2 regions of the Streptomyces griseiscabiei genome follow, and region 1 is predicted to be linked to the other one. Evidence: riboswitches for the same ligand, from Rfam matches in the RefSeq annotation. Region 1 holds a riboswitch; the other holds the start of a gene.

Region 1 (4,276 bases):
CGCCTGGGGGGAGCGGTGACACGTCCGGCGGCGGCCCGCACAGGGGGAGCGGGACGCCGCCGGACCTTCTCGGCGGGGGTGGCCGACTGCCGCCCCTGGCCCGGGCGGCGGTGGGGAGCCGGTCACCTGAGGGAGGACGCTAAACCTGGCTGTGAGGGGCCGGTAACGCGTTGTACGGAAGTGGCGCGCACCGACCGTGAGGTGACCGTATGTGACCGTGATCCCGCCGGGGCGCCGCCGACTTCACGCTGCGCGATGACCGATGCGGCGATTTCGGACCTATCGGAGGTGGGACGGTGCTATGCGGCGCATATATGCACGATCGGTGAAGCGTCTCGCCCGCCCCCGTGCCCGACGGGGCGCGGGCCTCTCACTAGGCTCCGCGCATGGACGTCCTCATCCACATCCTCGTCGCCCTCCACATCATCGGCATCGCCTCGCTCCTGGGCGGTTTCCTCACCCAGCTGAAGGCCATGGGGCAGGGCGCCGCCCGCTTCGTCCCGGCCATGCTCCACGGCGCCCTCACCATGCTGGTCACCGGCGCCCTCCTCGTCGGCCTCAACCAGGCCGACGACCAGCCCGTCGACAACATCAAGATCGGCGTGAAGCTCGCCCTGCTGATCGTGATCCTCGGACTGGTCTATGTGAAGCGGGACGACGAGACGGTGGAGAAGCCGCTGTTCGGACTCGTGGGCGCCCTGACCGTCGTGAACGTCTTCATCGCGGTGCTCTGGACCTGACGGTCTACGCCGGCCGCACCACGCTGTGGATCGACGACTCGCCGTCGTAGAAGACCGACTCCTCGCGGACGTACGTGCCGGGCTTCGGGGCGTGGATCATCATGCCGTTGCCGATGTAGAGGCCGACGTGGCCGATGTTGTCGTAGAAGAAGATCAGGTCGCCGGGCCTGGCGTTCGCCAGGGAGACGGTGGTCCCGGTGCCGGCCTGGTCGTAGGTGGTGCGGGGGAGGTCGACGCCGGCGGCCTTCCAGGCGGCCTGGGTGAGGCCTGAGCAGTCGTAGGAGCCGGGGCCGGTGGCGCCCCAGACGTACGGCTTGCCGATCTGCGCGCGGGCGAAGGCGAGGGCCTTGGCGGCCTTCGAGGCGTAGGTGGAGTCCTCGGCCGGGGCGGCGGTCTCGGTGGTGGTGCCGGTGGAGGTCTCCGTACCGGTGGAGGTCTCCTCCTGGACCGTCCCCTGAGTTCCCTGGCTCCCCTGAGTTCCCTGGTCGTCCCGGGTCTCCTGGGCCGGCTGTGCCGCCGCCTGCTGCCGCGCGAGTTCCTCGGCCTTGCGGTCGGCCTCCTCCTGCTCGCGCTGTTCGATCGCGGCGAGCCGGGTCTTCTCCTCGACGGTGAGGGTGGAGAGCAGTTCGCGGGCCTCGGCCAGCTTCGCCTGGACCGTGGCCTTGCGGGCCTTGAGGGTCTTCTGCGTCTCGGTGAGCTGTTCGAGGCCGTCGCTCGCCTCCTGGCGCTGCTCCGTCGCCTCGGCCTGCTCGGTGACGTACGCGTCGACGGCGTCCTGCCGGCGGTCCGTCAAACGGTCCATCAGCTGGTTCTGGTCGAAGTAGTCCTGCGGGTTGTCCGCGAGCAGCAGCGAGGCCTGGTCCGGGGCCGCCGCGCCGTCGCGATACTGGGCCGCTGCGAACGAACCCAGCTCCTCCCGCGCGTCGTTGAGCTTCTCCTGGCGCTTGGCCACGGCTTCGAGGAGGGTCTCGACCTGCTTCTTCTGCTTGGTCGTCCTCTCCTTGGCCGCGTTGTAGCCCTCGGTCGCCGCCCCGGCCCCGCGGTAGAGGTCGTCGACCTTCTTCTCGACTTCCTCCAGGCTCGGCTTGTCGTCGGTCGAGGGCGCGGCCGTGGCGGTCTGCGAGAGCAGGGCCACGGAGGTGAGGGCGGCGGTGGCGAGGGCGGGGGTGCGGATGCCCGCGCGCGTCCGGCCGGCCGGACGCGGCTTGCGGTGCGGCGCCATGGTTCGGCGTCTCCTTCCGTTGTCCGCCTACCGAGTTAGCTGTCGGGTTCGGGCGCAAGCTTCGGAAGGTTTGCCCTACGGCCCTTGCCGCGTGCGGCGGTCGGGCCGATTCACCCCGGAGGATCGGTGGGTCCCCGGCTCCGGCGCCCACGTAAGGCGTACCGGACTCGGCGGAGGCCGTGCGGCCCGGCGACGTTCGCCGGTTGGGTCGTACGGTCCTGGGGAAAAAGCTAGCCAACTCGTGTGGCCCGTGTGAAGGTTGATGTTCGATATGCCCGATACGTTTTCGTGACCTTAGCCTCTTCGACGCGAGAGGCGGTAGGCTCGCTCGCTCACCGTCGTACGGCGGTCGCGGTGTGTGGCGGATGTGGACGAGTGCGGACTTCCCGGGGCGGCCTCTCGCTGTCAGTGGGGGCGCCTAGACTCGGAGAGCGATGAGCAGCCTCTTTGACGACAGCTTCCTGGCGGACCTCCAGGCCCCCCGCGGCCACGCGGAGGAACCCCCGCCGCCGCCCGAGGACGATCACGTACCGGAGCCGCTTCCGGACGATCTGTTCGGCGGGAAGTTCGACGCGCCACCGGACCGTGACGCGTACTACCGCGACGGCGCTCCCCGCCCCGCGATCGACGCGGCGGCCCTCCTGGACGGGCTGAACGAGAACCAGCGTGCGGCCGTGGTGCATGCCGGATCACCCCTGCTCATCGTCGCGGGCGCCGGCTCCGGCAAGACCCGGGTGCTCACCCACCGCATCGCCCATCTGCTCGGCGAGCGGCGGGTCCATCCCGGCCAGATCCTCGCGATCACCTTCACCAACAAGGCCGCCGGCGAGATGAAGGAGCGCGTCGAGCAGCTCGTCGGCCCGCGCGCCCACGCGATGTGGGTCATGACCTTCCACAGCGCGTGCGTACGCATCCTGCGCCGCGAGAGCAAGAAGCTCGGCTTCACCTCCTCCTTCTCGATCTACGACGCCGCCGACAGCAAGCGGCTGATGGCGCTCGTCTGCCGTGATCTGGACCTCGATCCGAAGCGCTTCCCGCCCAAGTCCTTCAGCGCCAAGATCAGCAATCTGAAGAACGAGCTGATCGACGAGGAGGACTTCGCCGCCCAGGCCGCTGGGGGCACCTCCCGGTCGAGCGGAGCCGAGAGTGGGGGAGGCTTCGAGAAGACCCTCGCCCAGGCCTACGCGATGTACCAGTCCCGCCTCCGCGAGGCGAACGCGCTGGACTTCGACGACCTGATCATGACGACGGTCAATCTGCTGCGCGCCTTCCCGGACGTCGCCGAGCACTACCGCCGCCGCTTCCGGCATGTCCTCGTCGATGAGTACCAGGACACCAACCACGCCCAGTACGCCCTGGTCAGAGAGCTGGTCGGTACCTCCGAGCACCCGGTGGACGTCCCGCCCAACGAGTGGGACGTCCCCCCGGCCGAGCTGTGCGTCGTCGGTGACGCCGACCAGTCGATCTACGCCTTCCGCGGCGCGACCATCCGCAACATCCTCCAGTTCGAGGAGGACTACCCGGACGCGACGACGATCCTGCTGGAGCAGAACTACCGCTCCACCCAGACGATCCTCTCCGCCGCCAACGCGGTGATCGAGCGCAACGAGTCCCGCCGCCCCAAGAACCTGTGGACCAACGCGGGCGCGGGCGCCCGGATCACCGGCTATGTCGCCGACACCGAGCACGACGAGGCCCAGTTCGTCGCCGACGAGATAGACCGACTGACGGACGCGGGCGACGCGAAGGCCGGTGACGTCGCCGTCTTCTACCGGACGAACGCCCAGTCCCGTGTCTTCGAAGAGGTGTTCATCCGCGTCGGCCTGCCGTACAAGGTCGTCGGCGGCGTCCGCTTCTACGAGCGCAAGGAGGTCCGGGACGTCCTCGCGTATCTGCGGGTCCTCGCCAACCCGGAGGACTCCGTCCCGCTGCGCCGCATCCTCAACGTGCCCAAGCGCGGTATCGGCGACCGCGCCGAGGCGATGATCGACGCCCTCTCCCAGCGCGAGAAGATCAGCTTCCCGCAGGCCCTGAAGCGGGTCGACGAGGCGTACGGCATGGCGGCCCGGTCGACGAACGCGGTCAAGCGGTTCAACACGCTGATGGAGGACCTGCGGACCGTCGTCGAGTCCGGCGCCGGACCGGCGACCATCCTGGAGGCGGTGCTCGAACGCACCGGCTATCTCGCCGAGTTGCAGGCCTCCACCGACCCGCAGGACGAGACCCGTATCGAGAACCTCCAGGAACTCGCCGCCGTCGCCCTGGAGTTCGAGCAGGAGTCCGGTGCGGCGGAGGGCGAGACCGAGGGCGAGGC
Region 2 (4,276 bases), on a different contig from region 1:
GGGGTGAGGGTGAGGGTGGGGGCGGCCAACAGGGGTGGGAGTTGGTCGGGGGTGCGGGCGGAGGCTATGGGGGCGGTGACGGTCGGCTGGGCCAGGAGCCAGGCGAGGGCGATGGTGGCGTGGGCGGTGCCGCGGGAGGCGGCGATCTCGTCCAGGGCCGTGAGGACGCGGGTGCCGGTCGGAGTTTCGAGGTAGGCGCCTGCGCCGGCGGCCCGGGGGCTGTCGATCGTGATGCCGGGGCGGTACTTGCCCGTGAGGAAGCCCTTGGCGAGGCCGAAGTAGGGGACCGCAGAGAGGCCGGCTTCGGTGGCCAGGGTCTGGAGGGGGCCCTCGTAGGTGTCCCGGGAGACCAGGTTGTAGTGGGGCTGGAGGGCGACGTAGCTCGACAGGCCCTCGGCGGCCGAGAAGTCCAGGGAGGCCTTCAGGCGTTCGGGGGTGATGTTGGAGGCGGCCGTCGCGCGGACCTTGCCGGCCTTCACCAGGTCGTCGAGGGCGGTGACGATCTCCTCGACGGGGACCTCGGGCTGGTCGAAGTGGGTGTAGTAGACGTCGATGTAGTCCGTGTCGAGGCGGGCCAGGGAGGCGTCGGCCGCGGCCTTGATGTTGGCCGCCGTCAGGCCCTTGTACTCGGGGTGCTGGCTCACCTTGGTCGCGATGACGAGGTCGGCGCGGTTGCCGCGCGCCTTGGCCCACTTGCCGATGATCCGCTCCGACTCACCGCCCGTGTTGCCCTCGACCCACGCCGAGTAGGAGTCGGCCGTGTCGATGAAGTTGCCGCCGCCGGCCGTGTAGGCGTCGAGGACGGCGAAGGACTGTGCCTCGTCCGCCGTCCAGCCGAAGACGTTGCCCCCGAGGGAGAGCGGGAACACGTCGATGTCGGACGTGCCCAGCCTGCGAAGAGGAGAAGAGGGAGAAGAAGTGGTCATGCCATTCGTCAACCCTCGTGGCGGACGCGTGCATTCCGGGGTCGCGTGAACGGTGCGTGAAACCGTGGGAGCGCCTGTACGACAGCGACGCCGCTTGGCCTCCGGGAGGCCACGCGGCGTCGCTGTCGTCGTACGGGCGGGTTACGGGGTGAGGCCCTTGCCGCGGAGCCACGCCGCCGGGTCGATGCCGCCGGAGGAGCCGCCGGGGTGGACCTCCATGTGGAGGTGGGCGCCGGTGACGTTGCCGGTGGCGCCGACGCGGCCGATGACGTCGCCGGTGGCGACCTTCTGGCCGACGCTGACGCCGATCGAGGACTGGTGGGCGTACCAGATCTCGGTGCCGTCATCGAGGGTGAGGACGGTCTTGTAGCCGTAGGCGCCCTCGTAGCCGGCCTGGGTGATCGTGCCACTGCCGACGGCCTTGATCAGGGTGCCGGTGGGGGCCGCGAAGTCGAGGCCGGTGTGGTAGCCGGAGGACCAGTAGGGGCCGGCCTGGCCGAAGGTGGAGGTGAGGGTGTACGAGGAGGTGGGAAGCGTGAACTGCTTGGCGAGCGAGGCCAGGCGCTCGGCTTCCTTCTTCTGCTCGGCCTCCTCGGCCGCCTTCTTCTTGGCGGCGGCCTCCTTGGCCTCCGCCTCCCTCTTCTCCTGGGCGGCCTGCTCGGCGGCCTTGTCCGCGGCGGCGGTCTGGGCGGCCTCGGCGGCGGCCTTGTCGGAGGCGTCCTGCTGGGACTCGGCCTGCGCCATGATGCGGGCGCGCAGCGCCTCACCGGCGTCGGCGGTGCCCTGCTCGGATTCGGCGGGGGTCAGGCCGGCGTTGCTGAGCGGGGACCTGGAGGCCTCGGGCTCGGGCTCCTCGGCCTCGTCCTCGAAGACCGAGCCGACATTCGGCATGTCGGGCATCGATATGGAGACCGGGGCCTTGCCGGACTGCGCGCTGGCCATGCCGGCGCCACTGACGGCGGCTATGACACCGACGCCGAGGACCGTGGAGCTGCGGGCCAGTCCGCCACGGGCGAGTACGCCGCTCTTCTTGGCGACGCGGTGCCGACCGCGAGCGGGGCGGAGGGTCTCCTCGTTCGGATTCCACTCCTGCCAGGGGCCCTCGTTGTCGCTGTTGTAGCTGCCGTAGCCGAACGTCTGGCTCTCGCCTTCGCGTTGGGTCGGCACGAACGGGGCTTCGGTCGCGGACCGGTTCGACGCCACGTGGGCGTACTCCTTCCTTCCTCCTCGCCTACCGGGTTAGCTGACGGGTTCGGAGCAGGAAGGTCTCCTACGCGCGTAAACCGGTCGTGCGTACTGCCACGGCGGTTTGCGTGCGATTCACCCCAGGGTGGTGGTTCCCCGGTTCCCTTGCGGAATTCGGCGCGTGAGCACGGAGCCGTCTCTTGTGACGGCTGGGACGACCGCGCTGCGTTATCGAACGTTAATAGACGTCAGTACTCCATTCCAAGCTGTTCCGAATGATCGTTCCGGCTTCCGCGCTGGACTTTACGGGTCATGAGGGGCGGAAAACGGGCGAGTTGGCGGTGACTCACGAGTAACAGTTGTTCTGACGGTGCGTCAGTTCCTATACGGAGGACGGTCGGACGAGCACGCTCGGTGACATCGGCCCCGATGAGGTGCGAGATGTGAGAGAGCTGTGTGTGCGGGAGACGTGTGCGTCAGGGGCGGCGGACCGCCAGGAGGGCCATGTCGTCCGTCGTGCGATCGCCCGTGTGCCGGCCCACCTCCTCCGCGAGGGTCGTCAGCAGGGCGCCCGGGACGGAGAAGGTGCGTCCCGACAGGCGCGCGGCCGGGTCGTAGAAGACCCCGTGCGCGTCCCGCGCCTCGGAGAGGCCGTCGGTGTAGCAGAGCAGTGTGGCGCCGGGCGGGAAGTCGGTCTCCTCCGCGCGGTCGGGCCAGCCGCCCAGGTCCTCCATGCCCAGCGGAAGCGCGGGCCGCGGGGCGTCCAGCGTGCACAGGGCGCCGTCGGCGTACAGCAGCAGAGGGGACGGATGGCCCCGGTTGACGATCCGGGCGCGGCCGGCGCCGTGCGGGAACTCCGCGAGGACCGCCGTCACGAACCCCTCGTACTCCACCGCCGCGTCCCGGCGCGCCGCCTCCCGCCGGGTGCCCTCGCGGGCCAGCGCCCGTTCCAGCCGCTGGGCCACCGCTTCGAGCGTCGACTCCTGCTCGGCCGCCTCCCGGAACGCGCCGATCAGCACGGCCACCGCCGACACCGCCCCCAGCCCCTTGCCGCGCACATCGCCGACGATCAGCCGTACGCCGTGCGGCGAGTCCTGCACCGCGTACAGATCACCCCCGATCGACGCCCCGGCCTGCGCCGCCTCGTACCGCGCGGCGATCTCCAGCCCGCCGATCCGCTCCTGCGGCACCGGCAGTACGGCCCGCTGCGCCGCCTCGGCGATCTCCCGGGCGGTGGCCAGCCGGGCGTCGCTGCGGCGGACGAGGCGGTTGATCAGTACGGCCAGTACGGCGACGGTGGCCACCGTGGCGATCTCGGTGACGGCGTCCACATGGCCCGCGTCGTCGTAGTAGGTCCGTACGGCCGTGATGCCGCCGACCGAGGCGAGCCCGGTGATCACCGTGCCGTGCAGCGAGTAGAGCGGGGCCGCCACCAGGGGCGCGGCCGTGAAGAAGGGGACCGCCGTGAACTCGCTCGGCGTGAAGTGGTCGTAGAAGAGGCCGACCGCGATCAGCAGGACGGGGAGGCCGCGCGCGAGCGTACGGGCGTACGAGAACCGCCGTCCGTCCGGCTCCCTCACACCCTCCACCCCCTCTCGCTGCCCCACGGATACAGGGTTTCCGGGGGCGGGGAGCGGGGCTAGCCGGTGGGGCCGAGTGGGCTAGTGAGGGGCGCGGGGAGGTTGGTGAGGTGGGGGGAGGTCAGCCGGCCGTCAGGCCCGTCAGTTCCGTCAGTTCCGGCAGCGGCAGGGTGTGCTGGGTCTGGAGGACCTTCGCGCGGAGGTAGCGGACGTTGTGGGCGGTGGTGAAGACGCCCGTGGGGACGCGGTGGCGGACGCCGACGCCCAGGTCGCGGAGCTGCTGCGCCTTGTCGGGGTTGTTGGAGAGCAGGTCCAGCTCGTCGATGCCGAGGGCGCCCAGCATCTGGGCCGCCGCCGTGTAGTCGCGGGCGTCCTCCGGCAGGCCGAGCGCCGCGTTCGCCTCGTAGGTGTCGAGCCCCTGGTCCTGGAGGGCGTACGCGTCCAGCTTGTTGTAGAGGCCGATGCCCCGGCCCTCCTGGCGGAGGTAGAGGAGGACGCCCCCGCGCTCGGCTATCCGCTCCACCGCCTCGCGCAGCTGCGGGCCGCAGTCGCAGCGGGCCGAGCCGAACACGTCGCCGGTCAGGC

What was found. A riboswitch is a leader RNA that binds a small molecule or an ion and turns the genes downstream of it on or off. The one in region 1 is predicted to bind cyclic di-AMP.
Region 2: another riboswitch for cyclic di-AMP. It lies ahead of J8M51_RS40365 (M23 family metallopeptidase); the one in region 1 lies ahead of J8M51_RS38710 (C40 family peptidase).

The regions. Positions count from the first base shown of each region.
Region 1 is NZ_JAGJBZ010000003.1:1,060,567-1,064,842, forward strand. Features, by position in the region: gene J8M51_RS38705 (hypothetical protein) at 387-740, shown strand; gene J8M51_RS38710 (C40 family peptidase) at 745-1,962, opposite strand; cyclic di-AMP (ydaO/yuaA leader) riboswitch at 1,972-2,145, opposite strand; gene pcrA (DNA helicase PcrA) at 2,397-4,276, shown strand, end outside.
Region 2 is NZ_JAGJBZ010000004.1:208,278-212,553, reverse strand. Features, by position in the region: gene J8M51_RS40370 (aldo/keto reductase) at 1-926, opposite strand, end outside; gene J8M51_RS40365 (M23 family metallopeptidase) at 1,068-2,129, opposite strand; cyclic di-AMP (ydaO/yuaA leader) riboswitch at 2,140-2,301, opposite strand; gene J8M51_RS40360 (PP2C family protein-serine/threonine phosphatase) at 2,588-3,718, opposite strand; gene J8M51_RS40355 (GTP cyclohydrolase II) at 3,813-4,276, opposite strand, start outside.